2 regions of the Paenibacillus sp. LC231 genome follow, and region 2 is predicted to be linked to the other one. Evidence: riboswitches for the same ligand, from Rfam matches in the RefSeq annotation. Region 2 holds a riboswitch; the other holds the start of a gene.

Region 1 (4,670 bases), on a different contig from region 2:
CCTTGTCTGCGGCTCTTCGCGAACAAACCAAATGTATACGGAAGCGCCGCCCCAAGACTCCACATGCACAGGATTTCGATGACATTGGTCAGCGGGGACGGGTTCTCGAACGGATGCGCCGAGTTCACCCCCATAAACCCGCCGCCATTGGTGCCCAGGTGCTTGATCGATTCCAGTGCAGCCACCGGCCCTACAGCTATTTGCTGCTCGCTTCCTTGAAGCGTCGTGACGCTGAGCGTAGGCTGCAAAGTCTGCGGCACCTGCAGCGCAACCAGTACCATCGCAATGATAAATGCGGCCGGGATGAACACCCGGGTGTGGGCTTTGACGAAATCCTCAAAAAAGTTGCCAACGGTTGTACCTTTGCTGGTCACCGCCCGGATAAACGCAATCGCCACGCACAGCCCGGTCGCCGCGGACGTGAACATCATCATCGTAATGACGGCCATCTGGGCCATATAGGATAATCCCGACTCCCCGCTGTAATGCTGAAGATTCGTATTGGTCATAAAGCTGATGATCGTAGAGAATGACAAGGTCGATTCCATATTGTCGATACCGTTCGGGTTGAAGGGCAATACTCTCTGCATCCGCAGAATCAAATACCCCGCCGCGACGAGCACGATATTCGTTATCACAAAGCTGATGGCATACCCTTTCCATGTCATTCCCTTGCGTTCTTTCAAGCCAATCAGTGCGAAGATCGGTTTCTCCAACCAGGAGAACCATTTATCCGTTCCATTCCCCTCATTGCGAAACACCTGATATAGATAAGTTCCGAGCGGCTTTACCAGCAGCACCAGAACGAGTATAACGATGGCAATTTGTAAAATGCCCATGACGAATGCCTTCCTCCTTCAGCTGTTCCCCTAGAATTTTTCAGGGTGAATCAGCGCATAAATCAAATATAGAAAAATAAAGAGCGTGCATATTAAAATGATCATCACGACTAATCCACCTCCGGTTCCGACATGACCCGTCCGCACCAGGACATAAACAGCATGAGCAGTCCGTAGGTTCCTCCCAAGATAAGCACCATATATAAATCCTGCATGAATACAACCTCCTAAAACCTCATGGTCACATCAGCCAAGAAGCTTAGCTGACAATGGATGTAATCAGGAAGGATACCTGATGATGGTTCGTATGAAGCACCACATCGGCACCCAGTCCCTTGTATATCAATCGCGGATTGCTGGAATGGGTAATCACATAAATCGACTCCGTCGTCCATGTCCGGCAGATCCGTAAATAGCGGCAGCACAAGTTCAAGCTGCTTTCGAACAAATACACCTTGCTGACGGGAAACTCGGGAATGATCCAGGTTTGTTCATCCCTTGTATCGATAAGAATCATGTTGGTGCAGCCTAGTTCTCGCAGCCTCTCCTGCTCAACCCGGTTGTTGGCTATGGCCGCAAACGAAATGCGCATATAGATCAGCTGGCGGATAAATTCTTCCCCGGCCTTGTTCGGCGCGGATACCAGGATAAACTCCTGCGGTTTCTCCATCTTTTGTTCTCCTCCTAAAAAGTTCAGAAAGAGAAGACAACAACAAAGAAGCCTGGGGAAAGAGAAGAACTCTTCCCGCAGGCTTCTTCATCAGAACACGGTGAAATACACCGTGGCCCAAGTCCACGACAATCGTTGCCTCTCTCGATACGCTTACGAGGTTAGCTGACGGATTCGGGCGTGAGAGTCGCCCTACCCATAGACCGTTATCTTGTCCATGGGATTCACCCCTGAGAGATCAAGTTCATCTCCCGACTGGTTCCCCCGTTCCTTTTCCATTCAAGGACTCAGCGAAAATTAAAAACGAGTAGCATGTTATTCTATTAGCCATTGACTAACATCCAGGTCCGACAAAACAGCACAGCTTCAGGTTCGAGCGGTGAGAGTCGCATCATCCTGCATTTCCAGCGAAGGCCCATGTTGCCCTCGCCCGAGATTCGATCCATAAAGAGCACGGCAGCTCTCACACAGCCTTTAGGTCTTCATGGAACGGCTGCCTGTATACCAACCGCCGATGTCCGTCAATTCATAGTTCGTATCATACGTCCGGCCTTGCAGGAAGTAAATGTGAGCAAAAACACATGTAGCCTTATGTCGAACAGGATCTGACCGATTTCGCTCCATTATCTCCTGAATTCTGCTCTATACTATGTATTTCTCTTGTTTTCTTGTATTTATCGCAATCTATCGAGATACCGAGATTTTGCCATGATAATAGATGTCACGACCGAATGTACGCGTTTTCTTTTACGGTTTTCATCGATTTTCGGAATGTATCCGTTCAATATGGCCATTTACTTTTAGAGTCCTCCGGCGTATGATTCATCCATCATTCGAAACATTCGTTTACGCTGAGCTCTCGACAGATCGGGAGACGGGGGAACCAAAACCGCCAACGGAGCTTCTGTTGGTGAATGGGGTGAATCCGCAGGCCTGATGATCAGGCATCGCGGTAGGGTGCTCTCAAGCCCGAATCCGTCAGCTAACCTCGTAGGCGCGATTTGAGAGAGAACACCACCCGAGCCTTAAGCGAAGCGGCCACTGTAGCAGGGCCTCTAACGATAAATAGGCCTGGAGAGCGGGGTTACTCTGCTCACCGGGCCTTTTTGCCGTGCATATAACATTCCTATAAAGGAGCGTAGATCATGACGAAACTCATCGAGGCCGCACTGGCCCCCGTCATCGAAACTGAATCGCCTGCATTAAATGCAGAGCTCATCCGCTGCATGGAGATATATCGTTTCGACCGGGGCTCGGCTGAACGCTTTATCCCCTGGAGCGACCGAGATTGGAACTGCGGGTTGTTCAAAATCAGCTGCAATGACGCGGCCGGGTATGCCGAATATGCCCTGCCAAGCACAAGAGAATTCGCGGATCTGATCCGCTGGGCATCCGTCTTTACGAGGCTGAGAGGTATGCCCGTGACCGAGGCCGTTCGCTATGCCCAGAAGCAGCAGCAGTGGGGATCCGTACGAATGCAGCTCGCCGTATCGGCCCTCGCCGATCTGGAGGCCAATCTGCAACAGCACATCACCCGTATGCGGTTAGGCAGCCTGCCGCTGGAGCGTTCCTTCCTGATGGACTGCTCGGAGGCGTATTATTCCTTCTAGGACAGCTGCTAGAAAGAGCTACCGTTCTCGCTTCCATTGCAATTGGCCGTTTCCCCCCGCTCACTTGAACATATTTTTGAGCACCATCATCAGGTTGGCCGGCTTCTCTGCCAGCCGCCGGGTGAAATACGGGTACCACATCGTTCCGTAGGGCATATAACACCGAATTCGGTAGCCGTCCTGCGCAAGCGCAGCCTGATCGTTCATCCGCAGCCCGTACAGCATCTGAAACTCAAATTCCTGTTTGCCTATGCGGCTCTGCTCGGCAAACACCTTCACCCAGTCGATGATGTTGTCGTCGTGCGAAGCAATCGCGACGTAGGCTCCCTGATCAAAATGCATTTTGATCAACTTCTTATAGTTGTCAATGACCTCCCGCTTCTGCTGAAAGGCGATGGTTCCCGGCTCTTTGTACGCCCCCTTGACCAACCGCAGATTTACGCCGGCATGCATCAAATTGTTGACGTCCTCCTCCGTACGGAACAAGTAGGCTTGCATTACGGTCCCCACGTTGGTCAGCCCCTCCTTATGGAGCCGCAGCGTCATATCAATCGTCGCCTGGGTGTACGGCGAATCCTCCATATCCAGACGAACGAAATTGCGGTGCTCTTTCGCCTTTTTCACCACCATTTTGATGTTCTCGTACGCCTTCTCCAGATCCAGCGCCATGCCCATCTGCGTCGGTTTCAGCGATACGTTCGACTGCACTCCACGCCTCGCGATCCCTTCCACCAGCTTCAAATATTCCTCCCGATACCCGGCTGCTTCGTCCAGCGTCCGGATGCCCTCCCCCAGATGGTCCAGCGTGACAAGAATGCCCTTCGCGTTCAGCCTCTCGATTTCATCCAGCGCCTCATCCAAGGTATCGCCGGCAATGAATCGGCCCGCCAATTTCCGGCCGTACTTGATCGACAACCATTTCACGAGTTTATTGCCGGACACCGTCAGGATCACTTTGCGGTAAAGCTCGGTTCCGTCCATGCGCGCGCCCCCTCTGCAAGGTAAACCAAAAATGCACTCTATCTAACTCATATGCAAAAATCATGACGGCATGCAGGAAGACATACATATCTTACATAGAGGTTTTCACCAGGAGTTCCTAACCATGCCACCATGACGCATTCGCAGCTGGACCATTGGCCAGAAGCTTCGATTCATATCATGTTAAGGAGGGGCCTCCCCATGCGAGCATCTTTTCGGAACGAACCATTTATGGACTTCAACAACGAATGGAACAACAAGTTATACGACGCGGCGTTATCCGGGGTCGAAGCCGAGCTTGGCCAATCGTACCCGCTGGTCATCGGCGGTGCCAAAATCCATACGGAGCGCACCGCAAATTCGGTCAATCCGGCGCGCAAACGCCAAGTCATCGGCGTCGTGTCCCAGGCGGATACCGAGCTTGCCGAACAAGCCATTCAGACGGCAGCGCGTACCTTTGAGACGTGGAAGCACACCGAGCCGAGCGAACGGGCACGCTATCTGTTCAAGGCCGCGGCGATCATGCGGCGGCGCAAGCTCGAGTTCTCCGCACTCATGACTCTCGAAGCC
Region 2 (4,670 bases):
GTTAAGACAATACCAGCAGAAAAAGCAAGCGGATATTCCGGGAGACTGCCGGTCGCCATATGAATCACCCATCCTGCCGCAAGGGATAACACCGACAGAGACGCAGCCTTCGCCAGCAAATATTCCCGAATGTGTACCGGCGCTACAAACAACGGATCGTGAACGCCCTGGTCCCTCTCCAGCAGGACCATACCGCCTGCCATGATAAGCCCCAGGGCTGCGGGATCGCTGAATGTCAACACAGTCGCTGTTGTCTCCTGGTAGGCCTCGGGTACGAATCGGAGCAGTATCCAATAACAGGTACAGACAAACACATAAACCCAATAGAATCCGTGGCGCCACTGGAAACGCAGATCGAATACAAATAAGCTTAGGCCCTTCATACAAGCTGCCTCCCCGTTACCTCAATAAAAATTTGTTCGAGCGACGCCTCTTGCGAATGAATGGTATCGAGGGGATAATCCTGTATCAGCTTAAGAAATTGGTTATTCTCACCGATGCCATCCAGAGAAAATACCGCCCCCGTTAATTCGCCATCCCTACTGTATTCGACTCGGACCTCCTTTCTTCCCTTACGAAGTTTCAACTCTCTGGGTGAATCGATTAATTTGATTTCACCGTCGACGATAAAGGCTACCCGATCGCAAAGTTCTTCTGCCGCTTGCATATTATGCGTTGTTAGTAGAACCGTCTTACCGGCAGCCTTTTTGGCAAGTATCAATTCCTTCATTCGGTGGGCATTGACCGGGTCTAATCCGGATGTAGGCTCATCCAGAAATAGGATTTCTGGATCATGCTGTAACGCCCGACAGAAATTCAACCTCATCTTCATGCCCTTGGATAGCTGGGAAACCTTCATATTCGCGGCATCTGTTAGATCGACTTGTTCCAGCAGTTTCATGGGATCCTCCGTCTCCCCCTTGTAAAGGGAACGAAAGAGCTTTAAATTGTCGAGAACCGAAAATTTGCTGTAGAAGTTCGGGAATTCAAAAGCTACTCCGATTCGCTCATAATAATCGGGACCGGTATCCCTGATTTCATTGCCCATGACTTTTATACTTCCTTGATAACCTTTCAGAACACCGATCAGCAGTTTTTGCGTCGTACTTTTACCAGCGCCGGACGGGCCGAGAAAGCCAAAGATTTCGCCAGGCGGGATGACAAAATCAAGCCCATGCAGGGTCGGCTCTTTCCGATTCGGATACGTGTAATGAAGCCCTCTTACTTCGATCACAACGCTCCATCTCCCTTCGGCGTATTAGACACCGCAAGCATACCGGCAGATAATAACTCGACTAGCAATTCGATCGTAGATGTAAATTGCTCCTCTCCAATCTCTTTTTGGTGCAGCGTAAGCAGTGCCAAGGATCTGATCATGCCCACGATGGATTCGGGTGCCGTACCAGGTAAAATGCCAGCCTTCTGCCAAGCCGTAATCACAGGCAAGAGCGCGTCTTGATCCTCCGTAAAGTTACGCTCCAGCAAGTCTTTCGGCAATTTCCTGAACAACAGCTCCATCTCCCCGCGATCCATCATCTGCCGAAGCATCGGGCTCTCGTCCATCATCCTAAGTGAATATAAGAGAAACCGTTTAATGCTTTCCTTACTGCAGACCTCTTCAGGAGGGAATAAATCCAGAACGGCATTGCGAATTCGCTGCTCCTCCTCCAGAATCAGTTCATAATATAATTCCTCTTTCGATCCGAAAAACATGTAGAACGAGCCTTGGGCAATGCCGGCGGCCTTCGTCAGATCTTCAACACTCGTTTTGCGAAGGCCCGCCGTTTCGAAATGATGGCGTGCCTCCGTCAGCAGTTTTTGGCGTATCCATTCACGTTCTTCGTCCGAGAATTTTTTGGGCATGTTGCACTTCACATCCTTAATCAGGCCATTTGTGATTCTGTGAATAATTTTATTTTATATTCATAAAAGTACTCCCCAAAGTCCCGTTTGTCAATATATTTGATATGATGTTGTTTACTTATCGGTAACTGTTTACTTTCAGCATGTTTTAGCATAATATTTATTACGATAAATTTCATACGCATAAATGCTTAATCCTCTATGAGGAACGGGGGAACCAACAAAGCGACTAAGCTTTAGGGGTGAATTCTTTCTGGATAAGAAGGAACGGGGACTCTCAATCCCGAATCCGACAGCTAACCTCGTCAGCGTCTTGGGAGAGAACACTCTTACTACTTTGACTTGTCCATGATCCGTACAACCAAGGCCAGGAAGCAGAACTGTCTCTGCTTCCTGGCCTTTTTTGTTAACGCTGTAGTGCTTAGAAAAGAAAGGAATGATTATTCTGCTTAATAATGAAAAGATACTGGTATGCGTGTATTACGGTCCAAACGGAGAACGTCTCATCCGTCGAGGCGGCGAATTAGCCAGACTGCTTAAGTGCCCCCTGTTTGTGTTGAGCGTTATACCCTTGCGTGAAGGTGAGTTAGATCAGGCACAAGAAAGGTATATGGCTGAGTGGCAAGTGAAATGCAACGAGTATGGGGCAACCTTCATTGTCAAAACGAATGAAGATCCCAAGGCTTCAGAAATCATAGCGGAAACCGCCAAGAATCATCAAATCACCCAAATAATCATCGGACAATCCGGTCAAACGCGATGGCAAGAAATTACGCGCGGTTCGTTTGTTAACGAGCTTTTAAACCAGATAGGCGAGACGGACTTACACATTGTAGCGGTTCAAAGGATGGATGATCCAATAGCTGACACCCATGAACGGGGAATTCGAGTCACTGTTTACAGTGATGGTTCTCATTATCTGCTTGGCAGTAAGGAATCCGGGGGCGATCCAATAGCCGAAGGTCTATTTTTCAAAGAGTTAAATACCGATTTTGACACCGGCTTGCTGAAAATAAAAACAGACCACGAGATCCAATATTTGAAAATAAGTCACGGAAAAGTAGTAGACTCGTCTTTTTTCCAAAACAGAAAATTCTTCGATAAACCCGGCGATCAATAAAGAATGGGGGTGGAACTTGTGAGAAGAACATTTATGAATGCAAACGATCGAAATACACAACATTCCGCTCCTGACACAATGGAGTTGTTTATCAACAAGCTTAAAAAAAATATGAGTCCCCCTCAACTCGTCATGCTTGTCTTTTTCACTTTAATATTAATCGGGACCGCATTGCTCGCGCTTCCCTACTCTTCCTCCACCGGGAGGTCAATTGGTCTGCTGGATGCTTTATTTACTGCCACCTCAGCAATCTGCGTAAACGGGCTCGTTGTCTTGGATACCGGTAGTGTTTTTTCGACTTTTGGACAAGTCATTATCATGATCTTGATTCAAATTGGCGGGCTCGGCTTTATGACCTTTGGCGTGATGGTTGCCATTGTTCTGGGGAAGAGAATTGGCTTGAAGCAACGAATGATTATTCAGCAAACCACGCATTCGACCTCGGCACAAGGTTTGGTTAAATTGTCCATGTATATGGTACTCATTGCATTCGCGTTTGAAGCCTTGGCTACGATTGTCCTCACGCTCCGCTGGCAACAGGACGTCGGGTGGGGACAGGCAGCTTATTACGCCCTTTTCCATTCCGTTTCGGCATTCAACAATGCCGGATTCGCCCTGTGGTCTGACAGCCTAACCCCCTTTGTCGGCGATCCGATCGTCAATATTACGATTGTCCTGCTATTTATCATTGGAGGCCTCGGCTATATCGTCATTGTGGATGTATTTCAAAAACGTTCATGGAAGAAGCTTTCGCTTCACTCCAAGGTTGTCCTAGTCGGAACAGGAACGCTGTCCCTGCTCGGTTTTCTATTTATATACTTTTTGGAGAGCTGGAATCCGTCAACCTTTGGCCAATTGAGCGAAAGCGAACAAGTGCTGGCTGCTTTTTTCCAAGGCATAACGCCTCGAAGCTCGGGGTTTAACACGATAGATATCGGCAGCATGCTGGCGGCTTCTCAGTTTTTCATTATTATTCTGATGTTCATCGGTGCTGCTTCCGGAGGAACAGGCGGCGGTATTAAGATCAATACGCTTGTTGTACTCATCCTAGCTACGATCCAAACCTTTCGCGGGGGCGGTCAAATCCATGCCTTCAAACGCAAAATAGCAGGAGAAACCGTTATGCGCGCCTTGGCCGTTGTCATGAGTTCTTTGGTGGTCGTGCTGGGCGTTTCGCTGTTGCTGACCATCTCTGAAGGAATGCTAGAAGAACATTTTTTGGAAGTGTTGTTTGAAGCGACCTCAGCATTTAGCACCACCGGTTTGTCGATGGGATTGACAAGTGAATTGTCCCCCGTAGGGAAAGTCATTGTAGCGATAACGATGTTTGCCGGTCGTCTGGGTCCCTTAACGCTCGCTTATGCATTGGCTCAAAAAAAACGCACCTCCAAAATTGGTTACGCGGAAGATCATATCTTGATTGGGTAACTCAGGGTTCCCAATCAAGAATTTTCTTGTCCATTAATACTTTAACTTTTGGTACACATATCCCTTGTTAAAGGAATCCTCTCAAAAGTAATCATGCAACCGTCTCTCAATAAATTCTACAGTTCGATCAACACCACTCTCCCCTAAAATTTGGTCTGACAGTGCCATTGCATTGGCTGTCAATGTTGAATGACTGGTTAGCTCCGCTATTCGCTCAGCCAAACTGGCTACAGACATTGATTTTTCAGGAATCGGCTTG

What was found. Region 2 has a riboswitch for cyclic di-AMP ahead of AK95_RS15170 (universal stress protein). Riboswitches for the same ligand answer to the same signal wherever they lie in the genome.
Region 1: another riboswitch for cyclic di-AMP. It lies ahead of AK95_RS06320 (hypothetical protein); the one in region 2 lies ahead of AK95_RS15170 (universal stress protein).

What each region holds. Positions count from the first base shown of each region.
Region 1 covers NZ_JFOM01000010.1:32,997-37,666, forward strand. The annotation lists gene kdpA (potassium-transporting ATPase subunit KdpA) at 1-839, opposite strand, end outside; gene AK95_RS35290 (potassium-transporting ATPase subunit F) at 870-944, opposite strand; gene AK95_RS06315 (hypothetical protein) at 1,099-1,509, opposite strand; cyclic di-AMP (ydaO/yuaA leader) riboswitch at 1,644-1,812, opposite strand; gene AK95_RS34070 (hypothetical protein) at 1,984-2,133, opposite strand; cyclic di-AMP (ydaO/yuaA leader) riboswitch at 2,349-2,522, shown strand; gene AK95_RS06320 (hypothetical protein) at 2,655-3,119, shown strand; gene AK95_RS06325 (proline dehydrogenase family protein) at 3,180-4,100, opposite strand; gene pruA (L-glutamate gamma-semialdehyde dehydrogenase) at 4,302-4,670, shown strand, end outside.
Region 2 covers NZ_JFOM01000019.1:56,973-61,642, reverse strand. The annotation lists gene AK95_RS15185 (fluoroquinolone export ABC transporter permease subunit) at 1-383, opposite strand, end outside; gene AK95_RS15180 (ABC transporter ATP-binding protein) at 380-1,234, opposite strand; gene AK95_RS15175 (TetR/AcrR family transcriptional regulator) at 1,231-1,863, opposite strand; cyclic di-AMP (ydaO/yuaA leader) riboswitch at 2,042-2,190, shown strand; gene AK95_RS15170 (universal stress protein) at 2,300-2,983, shown strand; gene AK95_RS15165 (TrkH family potassium uptake protein) at 3,062-4,411, shown strand; gene AK95_RS15160 (glycosyltransferase) at 4,493-4,670, opposite strand, start outside.